Regions from separate parts of the Pantoea phytostimulans genome, predicted to be linked through region 3. Evidence: predicted binding sites of a transcription regulator. Region 3 holds the regulator's gene; each other region holds the start of a gene.
The links. Region 3 encodes sigma-54, which starts transcription at its own class of promoters, with help from an activator protein. Its sites were predicted from a motif close to GTTGGCACANNTTTCGCTNT; they were not measured.

Region 1: the regulator sigma-54 is predicted to act here: its motif matches at 1,475-1,494, upstream of ACF2G4_RS18415 (gamma-glutamyltransferase family protein).
Region 2: the regulator sigma-54 is predicted to act here: its motif matches at 2,125-2,144, upstream of ACF2G4_RS11360 (circularly permuted type 2 ATP-grasp protein).

The regions. Positions count from the first base shown of each region.
Region 1 is NZ_CP173698.1:3,976,925-3,980,500, reverse strand. Features, by position in the region: gene ACF2G4_RS18425 (transporter substrate-binding domain-containing protein) at 1-347, opposite strand, end outside; gene hpxU (MurR/RpiR family transcriptional regulator HpxU) at 553-1,392, opposite strand; gene ACF2G4_RS18415 (gamma-glutamyltransferase family protein) at 1,534-3,120, shown strand; gene hpxX (oxalurate catabolism protein HpxX) at 3,133-3,318, shown strand; gene ACF2G4_RS18405 (AtzE family amidohydrolase) at 3,315-3,576, shown strand, end outside.
Region 2 is NZ_CP173698.1:2,445,283-2,448,858, reverse strand. Features, by position in the region: gene ACF2G4_RS11370 (endonuclease domain-containing protein) at 884-1,234, shown strand; gene ACF2G4_RS11365 (cupin domain-containing protein) at 1,348-1,950, shown strand; gene ACF2G4_RS11360 (circularly permuted type 2 ATP-grasp protein) at 2,182-3,576, shown strand, end outside.
Region 3 is NZ_CP173698.1:3,525,702-3,529,277, reverse strand. Features, by position in the region: gene lptA (lipopolysaccharide ABC transporter substrate-binding protein LptA) at 1-107, shown strand, start outside; gene lptB (LPS export ABC transporter ATP-binding protein) at 113-838, shown strand; gene rpoN (RNA polymerase factor sigma-54) at 887-2,320, shown strand; gene hpf (ribosome hibernation promoting factor) at 2,342-2,629, shown strand; gene ptsN (PTS IIA-like nitrogen regulatory protein PtsN) at 2,783-3,262, shown strand; gene rapZ (RNase adapter RapZ) at 3,310-3,576, shown strand, end outside.

The DNA of each region.
Region 1 (3,576 bases), 450 kb from region 3:
TAGGCACGCGTAAAGTCGATGACCTTTTCACGCTCAGCGTTTTTACCCATGCTGGAGATCACCAGATCGACTTTATCGGTCTGAAGATAAGGCACGCGGTTAGCGCTGGTGACGGGCACCAACTGCAACTTAAGTTTCATCTGTTTAGCCAGATACTTCGCCATGTCGATGTCATAACCTTGCGGCTGCAAGTCAGTGCCAACCGATCCAAACGGCGGGAAGTCCTGAGGTACCGCAACGCGAAGGACGCCGCGCTTTTGAATATCCTGCAGTTGATCAGCCAGCGCACTGCCTGCTTGTGCCATCAGTAATGCCGCTGTCGCCACTGCCATCAAAACTTTTTTCATTATGCACCCCAGTGAATTAACGTGAAAGATTTACGTGAAACAAAAGATTCTTGATAAAGCAATTTGCAACTAATGTGCCAACCAGCATTATCTGGAGAAACGCGTTATTTATTCGAGGCATTAGGAGATTGACGGCGTAACAATCGCGCTTAAACCGTCAAGAGGAGATGAACCAAAAAGAGGCAAAGCACCAAAATGGTGCCTGTTAGCGGTGCTCCAACTCGTCAAATTGCTGATAAAGATCGGCAATATGGTGAATACGTTGACGCCCATGAGATAACATTTCGTGTAATAACGCATTCGCCAGCAAATTAATCAGGCTCATCGCTGAAGCGTAGCTGTCAAAGGCAGAAACGCTGTCGAGGGGCGCGCAGAGTTGCCAGCGTGCCAGTGAAATCACCGTCTGCGCCTGGGGTTCACACAATGCCAGTTGCGGCACGCCAGCGCTTTGCAACTGCTGCATCAGCGGACGAATAATGCGCGTGCGACGACGAAACGCCATCACCACCACCATGTCATCCGGGGTGATATCCACCAACTCTTCCGCCAGCGTTTGGCCTGGCTGCGGCAGAATATGCACCTGCGGACGCGCCTGCATTAGCTGTTGACGCAGGTGCAAAGCAACCGGATAAGCGTTGCGCATCCCAATGATAAAAATGCGTTTTGCCTGTGCTAACTGCTGAATGACTTCACTGAACTGCTGTGCATCAATGTTGTTAACCCACTGTGTCAGATTCGCCATTTCCTGCTTGTAGTGGCGCGACAACAAGGTGTTGCCCTGCACCGCATCACGGTTGTCGGTAAGCGGCATGCCACTTTGGCGCAGGGTGCGCAATTCATCGCGCATATCTTTGTATTTTTCATAGCCCAAACGTTTAAACAGGCGGCTGACGGTGGCTTTCGACACGCCACTCAGCCGCGCCAGCTCAGCGCTGTTGTAGCTGATGAGATCATCAAAGTGATCAAAGACAAAGTCAGCAATGCGCTGTTCCTGCGGCGAAAGCTGGGGATAGTGGCTTCTGAGCCGTTCATCAAGCTGTTTCATTATTCATCCTGTAACTTTCGTTTCAGATCAAGCTAGCATATTTTGCGCCAGGTTCGCTTCACCGCTTTGTCACCTAGTGAAAACTGGAACAGCTCTTGCTTTAGTTTCTCTACTGTTACCCGAAAGCAAAACGAGAAACGAATGATTCAGAGCAATATGGCCCCGCTGGGCATGGCGGTTACACCGCATCATCTGGCCAGTGAAAGCGCGCTGGCGGTACTGCGCGAAGGCGGCAACGCCATTGAAGCGATGGTGGCGGCAGCCTCTACCATTGCGGTGGTTTATCCGCACATGAATGGCTTAGGCGGTGATGGTTTTTGGTTAGTGATGCCGCCACAAGGCGACCCGATTGCTATTGATGCCAGCGGCTCAGCCGGTTCCCTCGCCCACTTCGATTTCTATCACAATGAACCGCACATTCCCCATCGCGGCCCTAAAGCAGCGCTGACCGTAGCGGGCACCGTCAGCGGCTGGCAGGAAGCGTTAACGCTTTCCGGCGAACTGGGCGGCACGCCGCTTCCGTTGGCACGGCTACTGCGTGATGCCCTTCGGTATGCTGCCGACGGCATTCCAGTGACGGCTTCTCAGGCTGCGGCAACCGAAGCTAAGCGCGCTGAATTGCAGCATCAGCCCGGTTTTGCCGCGACGTTTTTGCCGGATGGCGATGTTCCGCAAGCGGGCAGCCGTTTTACTCAGCCAGCACTGGCGCAAACGCTGAGCCAGTTAGCTGAGGAAGGGCTCGACAGCTTTTATCGCGGCAATTTGTCGCATCATCTGGCGCGTGAACTGTCCGCGCTCGGCATGCCGATTACCCTTGAAGACTTGCAACAACAGCGTGCCCGGCGCTGCACGCCGCTGCATATCGCCCACAGCGAAGGTGATATCTGGAATATGACACCACCGACTCAAGGCATGGTTTCGCTGGCAATTCTTGGCATTACCGATCGGCTGCAGATGGCGAAAGCGGATGAAGCGCAAACCGTGCACCGCATCGTTGAGGCCACTAAAAAAGCCTTTGCGCTGCGCGACAAGCATATTACCGATCCGCGTCACATCACCGAAGATCTGCAAGCGTTGCTCGACAGCGATCACCTCGCCATGCTTGCCAGCCAAATAGAGGATGACCGTGCTGCGCCGTGGGGAACCGGTCGCGGTCCCGGCGATACGGTGTGGATGGGCGTCATGGACAGCAGCGGTCTGGCGGTCTCCTTTATTCAAAGCATCTATCACGAATTTGGTAGCGGCGTGGTGCTGCCAGGCACCGGGATCACCTGGCAAAACCGCGGCGCGGCTTTCAGCCTCGATCCTGAACATTTGCTGGCGCTGGCACCGGGCAAACAACCCTTCCACACCCTTAACCCGGCGGCAGCGCGACTGAAAGATGGCCGCGTGATGGTTTACGGCTCAATGGGCGGCGATGGGCAACCCCAAACGCAGGCCGCAATTTTTACGCGTCACGTGATTCAGGGCATGCCGCTACAGCAAGCGGTGAGCGCGCCGCGCTGGTTGCTGGGCCGCACATGGGGGCAATCTTCTGACTCGCTCAAGCTGGAAGGCCGCTTCTCCATCGAAACGCTGGAACGTTTGCGTCAGTTGGGCCACGACGTTGAGCTGCTGCCAGATTTCAGTGAAGCGGTCGGCCATGCTGGTGCGATTGTGCGACACAACAACGGCATGTTTGAAGGCGCGAGCGATCCGCGCAGCAACGGCAGCGCCGCAGGTTTTTAACCGGAGAGAATGATGAATCAGAACATCGACTGGGCGATCTATATCGCGCAAATGGAACAGATACTGAATGTCGAGCTGGATGAGGCGCGTCGCGCTGAGCTGCTGACGCAGATGACACGTATTGCTGGCATGGCGGCACCGCTGATGGCGTTTCCACTCGACGATCGTCTGGAAGTGGCAGGAGTGTACAAAGCATGAAACTGAGTGAACTCTCGATTCATTCGCTGCATCAGGCGATTCAAAACGGCAATATCAGCGCGCATGACGTTGCCACCGACACGCTGCAGGCGATTGAGCAACATAATCCAGCACTCAACGCCTGGACTGAAGTCACCGGGCAACGCATGTTAAAAGAAGCTGAGCAGGTGGATAATCAGCGCCAGCGCGGTGAAGTCCTGGCGCCACTGGCGGGTATTCCTTACGCGGTAAAAAACCTGTTTGACGTTGCAGGCCATA
Region 2 (3,576 bases), 1.1 Mb from region 3:
TTTAAACAGATAACAGTCAAGGTAAGCAGACACAGATTTGTACGGTTTTTATATAACAGTTTGGTGAGATGGGTAAGGTGCGCGCAGCCGCATGTTGTCACCGAATTCGCAGGTTGCAGCATCGTCCTCTTCCATTTATGGGGAGGACCGAGGTGGGGGACAAACGATCTCCTCTGCGCGCTGCCCCCCATCCCGGCCTTCCCCCGTTTTGACGGGGGAAGGAGACGCTGCCGCATGCCGTCACCGAATTCGCATGTTGCAGCATCTTCCTCCCCCATTTATGGGGGAGGACTGAGGTGGGGGACAAACGACCTCCTCTGCGCGCTGCCCCCCATCCCGGCCTTCCCCCGTTTTGACGGGGGAAGGAGACGCTGCCGCATGCTGTCACCGAATTCGCAGGTTGCAGCATCTTCCTCCCCCATTTATGGGGGAGGACCGAGGTGGGGGACAAACGACCTCGCACTAAAAAGCCGAGGAGGGGGATAAACTATCTCTTCTGCGCGCTGCCCCCCATCCCGGCCTTCCCCCGTTTTGACGGGGGAAGGAGACGCTGCCGCATGTTGTCACCGAATTCGCATGTTGCAGCATCTTCCTCCCCCCTTTATGGGGGAGGATGGAGGTGGAGGACAAACGACCTCCTCTGCGCGCTGCCCCCCATCCCGGCCTTCCCCCGTTTTGACGGGGGAAGGAGACGCTGCCGCATGCCGTCACCGAATTCGCATGTTGCAGCATCTTCCTCCCCCATTTATGAGGGAGGACTGAGGTGGGGGACAAACGACCTCGCCCTCACTCATCAAAATCCTCGAGCCGGCTCCAGAATTCTACTCACCTCACTTTCATCCAATACTGTTCTCACTCATGCTGCGCAAAAAGAGGAACCCCTATGCGCCATGGAATTGAACGCAGCCGTGAATTACGACGAAACGCAACCGATGCCGAACGTTTACTCTGGCGTTATTTGCGCCATAAACAGTGTCTCGGCCAGCGTTTTAGGCGACAACATCTTATCGCCCCTTACATTGTGGACTTCGCCTGCCTTGAACAACATTTGGTGATCGAGCTCGACGGTTCGCAGCATGCCGACGCGCATCGTTACGACACACAATGCACACATTACCTCAGCTATCTCGGCTGGCACGTGCTGCGCTTCTGGAATCATGACGTACTAAAGCAACCAGAAGCAGTGATCACAGCGGTCATAAACGCATTCACCAGGAAGTCACAAAACTGTTAACAACAAATTTGGGTTTAGTTAGTTAATTCAGGTAATTATGTTAATTCTGTCGGGCAGAGCACATTGCGTTACCCCCGGAATTTGCCACACTTAAACAAAAAAGGAGAACCTGTATGACTGCTAAAATTTCCAGTCTGATGTTACTGATGTCCTTCGCTGCGGGTACGTTCTCAGCTGGCGCGTCTGATAATCCTCAGCATCTGATGTTATCGACGCCATCGGGCGGTGTGCCGAACAATCCCTTGCCGCTGATTATCTGGCCGCGCGTGGTGCCGGATGACCAGGAAGACAAAGCTGCGTGGTTTGAAAAAACCTTTGCACAGCATGGTTGGCCACCAGCGTGGCGCTATCCTATTTTTCCCTATACCCATTATCACCCAAACACGCATGAGCTTCTTGGCGTAGCGGAAGGCTGGGCAGAAGTGTTGTTTGGCGGTGACAGCGGCCGCATGGTGACGCTGCGGGCTGGGGATGCGGTATTAATTCCGGCAGGTGTTGGGCATAAACAAATTCATGCCAGCGACGATTTTATCGCCGTCGGCGCCTATCCTGAAGGAATGTCACCCGAAACGCTGCGTGACGAGCCGGACAAACTCCAACATTCGCTGGTACAGATAAAACAGGTACCCATGCCAACCCGCGATCCTTTTACGGGTAAAGCGGGCGCAATGACAGAGATTTGGGCACCTGTAGCCAATCTGACATCGCACCAATAAAGTGCATTTTGAGCCTGATTTCCCCTAGCCCGGTGCTCACAGGCTAAGCAGAGAAAGACGACGCTGCCGCATAACAACGCCAACGTTGCTGATGTCGGTCTCTTTCTCTGCCAGGCGTGAGCGAAACAGCCAGAGAGGTGAACACGGTCACACGCTAAAAACACCTGCCCAAGCCCTGGCACACTTTGTGCAATCTCTGTTTTATCTTCTCTGACAAGCGCCGGGTAATTCATGAAAGATAGCTACCAGATAGCACCACATTTCTATGATGAGATGTTAATGGGCGATGGTCAGTACCGCGCACATTATCAAACTTACTGGAAGTGGTTACAAAACGCGGACAAAGAGGCGATTGCACGCAAGCGCCAGGAAGCGGAACTTTTGTTTCATCGGGTGGGGATTACCTTTAACGTCTATGGCGACGATGGCGGAGCGGAACGTTTAATTCCTTTCGACAGCGTACCGCGCATTATTCCTGCTCAGGAATGGGCGATGCTGGATCGCGGTATTCGCCAGCGCGTTCAGGCGCTCAACGCTTTCCTTCATGACATCTATCATCAGCAGCACATCCTGAAAGCGGGCATCATCCCGGCGGAGCAGGTGATGGTGAACGATCAATATCAGCCCTGCATGCATGGCGTCGATCTGCATCGTGATATCTATGCACACATTGTTGGCGTAGACATGGTGCGTAACAGCGATGGTGAATATTACGTACTGGAAGATAACCTGCGCACGCCTTCCGGCGTTTCCTATATGCTGGAAAACCGCAAGATGATGATGCGGCTCTACCCGGAACTGTTTGCCGAGCAGCACATCGCGCCGGTCGAACGTTATCCTTCACATCTGCTGCAAACCCTGCGTGAAAGCTCGCCAGTCAACGATCCGGTGGTGGTGGTATTGACGCCGGGCCGCTTTAACAGCGCCTATTTTGAACACAGTTTCCTTGCCCAACAGATGGGTGTTGAACTGGTGGAAAGCGCTGACTTGTTCGTTAAAGATGGCGCAGTAATGATGCGAACCACCGCCGGACCCTGCAAAGTGGATGTGATTTATCGGCGGGTTGATGATGCATACCTCGATCCGCTGGCCTTCCGCCCCGACTCAATGCTTGGTGTGCCGGGCTTGTTATCGGTCTATCGTGCTGGCAACGTGGTGCTGGCGAATGCCATTGGTACCGGCGTGGCCGACGATAAATCGATCTACCCTTATGTGCCAGACATGATCCGCTTCTATCTTGATGAAGATCCGATCCTGAATAACGTGCCGACATGGCAATGCCGCAAGCCGAAAGATCTCTCCTATGTGCTGGCGAATCTGCATGAAATGGTGGTGAAAGAGGTGCATGGCGCCGGCGGCTACGGCATGTTGATCGGCCCGGTTGCCAGCCAGCAAGCGCTCAGCGATTTTCGGGCGCGATTACAGGCGCGGCCCGATAACTACATCGCGCAGAACACGCTGGCGCTTTCGACGTGTCCCACATTTATCGAAAACGGTCTGGCTCCACGCCATATCGATCTCCGTCCTTTTGCCTTGTGCGGGGCTGAGATCCGCTTGGTGCCAGGCGGCTTAACGCGCGTTGCGTTGACGGAAGGCTCGTTGGTGGTGAACTCGTCTCAGGGCGGC
Region 3 (3,576 bases):
TGCAGGCGTACAGTCAGGGTCAAAGTAAACGAGTGACCACCGTGCTGGTGCCATCGCAGTTGCAAGATAAGCAAGGTTCGTCCAACAGCGGAAAAAAGAGTAACTGATAGCTATGGCCACATTAATCGCAGAAAACCTGGCGAAGGCATATAAAGGCCGTCGCGTGGTAGAAGACGTTAGTCTGCAAGTGAAGTCCGGCGAGATTGTCGGCCTGCTGGGCCCCAATGGTGCGGGCAAGACCACGACTTTTTATATGGTCGTGGGCATTGTGCCGCGCGATGCGGGCCGCATTATCATTGATGATGAAGATATCAGTATCCTGCCGCTGCATGCGCGCGCGCGTCGTGGCATCGGGTATCTTCCTCAGGAAGCGTCCATTTTTCGCCGCCTGAGCGTGTTCGACAATCTCATGGCGGTGTTACAGATCCGTGATGATCTGACTGAAGAGCAACGTCAGGATCGTGCTAACGAGCTGATGGAAGAGTTCCACATCGAACACCTGCGTGACAGCATGGGACAGGCATTGTCTGGGGGTGAACGTCGTCGCGTCGAAATTGCGCGTGCCCTGGCCGCAAATCCAAAATTTATTCTGTTAGATGAACCGTTTGCCGGTGTTGACCCCATCTCAGTTATCGACATCAAAAAGATCATTGAACACTTGCGTGATAGCGGCCTTGGCGTGCTAATCACCGACCACAACGTTCGTGAAACGCTGGCGGTATGTGAACGCGCCTATATCGTGAGCCAAGGTCACTTGATTGCCCACGGCACGCCTACAGAAATTCTTGCAGATGAGCAAGTTAAGCGGGTTTATTTGGGCGAAGAGTTCAGACTCTGATAAGGTGTCGCTAACACTGACGTTTGCTGAGGAAAATCAATCCTGTCTATGAAGCAAGGTTTACAACTCAGGCTCAGCCAACAGCTGGCGATGACACCACAGCTGCAACAGGCCATTCGTCTGCTGCAGCTTTCAACGCTTGAACTTCAGCAAGAGCTACAACTCGCGCTGGAAAGTAATCCGCTGCTTGAACAAACCGATCTGCACGACGAAGTTGATTCCCGCGAATATCAAGAAGCCGAAGCGCTGGATACACGTGAAGCGTTAGAGCAGAAAGATATGCCGGAAGAGCTGCCGCTTGATGCAACCTGGGACGAGATTTATACCGCAGGCACGCCTTCAGGCACCGGAACCGATTATCAAGATGATGAATTGCCTATTTATCAAGGCGAAACAACACAATCATTGCAAGATTATTTGATGTGGCAGGTGGGATTAACACCTTTTACCGATAACGATCGCGCGATTGCGACCTCCATTGTCGATGCCATCGATGATACCGGGTATCTTACCGTTTCGCTTGAAGAGATCCTCGACAGCATCGGCAATGAAGAGCTTGAGCTTGATGAGGTTGAGGCCGTATTAAAACGTATCCAACGTTTTGATCCCATCGGCGTTGGCGCTCGTGACTTGCGTGATTGCTTACTGGTGCAGCTTTCACAATATGCTCCTGATACGCTGATGCTGGCAGAGGCGCGACTGATCGTTAGCAACCACCTCGACTTATTGGCTAATCACGATTTCCGCAGTCTGATGCGCGTAACGCGTTTAAAAGAAGATGTGTTGAAAGAGGCCATGCAGCTGATCCAATCACTGGATCCGCGTCCTGGCCAATCGGTGAATACCGGCGAACCTGAGTATGTGATTCCCGACGTGCTGGTACGTAAAGTCGGCACACGCTGGACAGTGGATCTCAACGCTGACAGCGTGCCACGTTTAAAGATCAACCAGCAATATGCTGCGATGGGGGGTTCATCGCGCAACGACAGCGATAATCAATTTATTCGTAGTAATTTGCAGGAAGCAAAGTGGCTCATTAAAAGCCTGGAAAGCCGCAACGATACGTTGCTAAAAGTGACTCGTTGTATTGTTGAACAACAACACGCTTTTTTTGAACAAGGCGAAGAGTTTATGCGTCCAATGGTATTGGCAGATATTGCGCAAGCCGTTGAAATGCATGAATCGACAATTTCCCGCGTTACCACGCAAAAATATTTACATAGCCCGCGTGGCATCTTTGAATTGAAGTATTTTTTCTCCAGTCACGTGAATACCGAAGGTGGCGGCGAAGCATCGTCTACTGCGATTCGTGCATTGGTCAAAAAATTAATTTCGGCGGAAAATCCTGCCAAGCCCTTGAGCGACAGTAAGCTCACCTCCATGTTATCTGAACAAGGGATCATGGTGGCGCGTCGAACCGTCGCTAAGTACCGCGAGTCTTTATCCATCCCGCCATCGAACCAGCGTAAACAGCTGGTTTGACAGAAATGAGAAGGAAGACCTATGCAGCTGAACCTCACTGGGCAACATGTCGAAATCACCGAACCTCTGCGTGAATTCGTTAACGGTAAGTTTGCCAAACTGGAACACTACTTTGATCGTATCAATCAGGTTTATATTATTCTGAAAGTCGAGAAGGTCAATCAAATTGCCGAGGCGACTTTACACGTCAGCGGTGGCGAACTGCACGCCACGTCGGAAGCGGAAGATATGTATGCGGCTATTGACGGTTTGATTGATAAACTCACCCGTCAACTGACCAAACACAAAGACAAACTGAAAAAACACTAACCTTCACGCTGGTTAAGCGCTTAACGCGCTAGAGCGCACAGGATGGGGCGGATTAACCGCCCCGTTTTGTCATCTAAGCCAGCGCCATCTGACGTCAACATAGCGGTTATATGCGAACGTGAGTGGCTAAGTGAACTCGCAAGTGAAACGATGATGAACAACGATCTGACACTGGAATTGAGCTCCGTACTTTCGCTGGACTGCACCCGCAGTAGCGTACATTGCCAGAGCAAAAAACGGGCGCTGGAAATTATCAGCGAACTGGCCGCCAAGCAGCTCAACCTGCCGCACCAAACGCTTTTCGAAGCAATTCTTACCCGTGAGCGCATGGGAAGCACCGGTATTGGCAATGGAATTGCAATTCCTCACGGCAAGCTGGATGAAGATACATTGCGCGCTGTAGGCGTGTTCATTAGTCTTGAACAGCCCATCGCCTTTGACGCGGTGGATAATCAGCCGGTCGATCTGTTGTTTGCCCTTCTGGTTCCCGCAGATCAATGCAAAACGCACTTGCATACTCTTTCACTGGTGGCGAAAAGACTGGCAGATAAAACCGTCTGTCGTCGCCTGCGAGCGGCGCAAAGTAATGAAGAGCTCTACGCGATTATTACAGAAGGCCAGTCAGAACAGTAAAGCGTCTTTACCGGCCCGGTGCCGGTTTTAAAACGGGAGAGAAGGTCATGGTGCTGATGATCGTTAGCGGTCGGTCAGGCTCAGGAAAATCAGTGGCGTTGCGCGCACTGGAAGACATGGGGTTTTACTGCGTCGATAATCTGCCGGTAGTCTTGCTGCCGGAGTTAGCAAACTCGTTGGCAGAACGCAACATCTCCGCTGCTGTCAGCATTGATGTGCGTAACATGCCAGAATCGCCGGAAATCTTCGAAACCGCTCTGAATAATCTGCCTGATACGTTTTCACCGCAGCTGCTGTTTCTCGACGCTGATCGT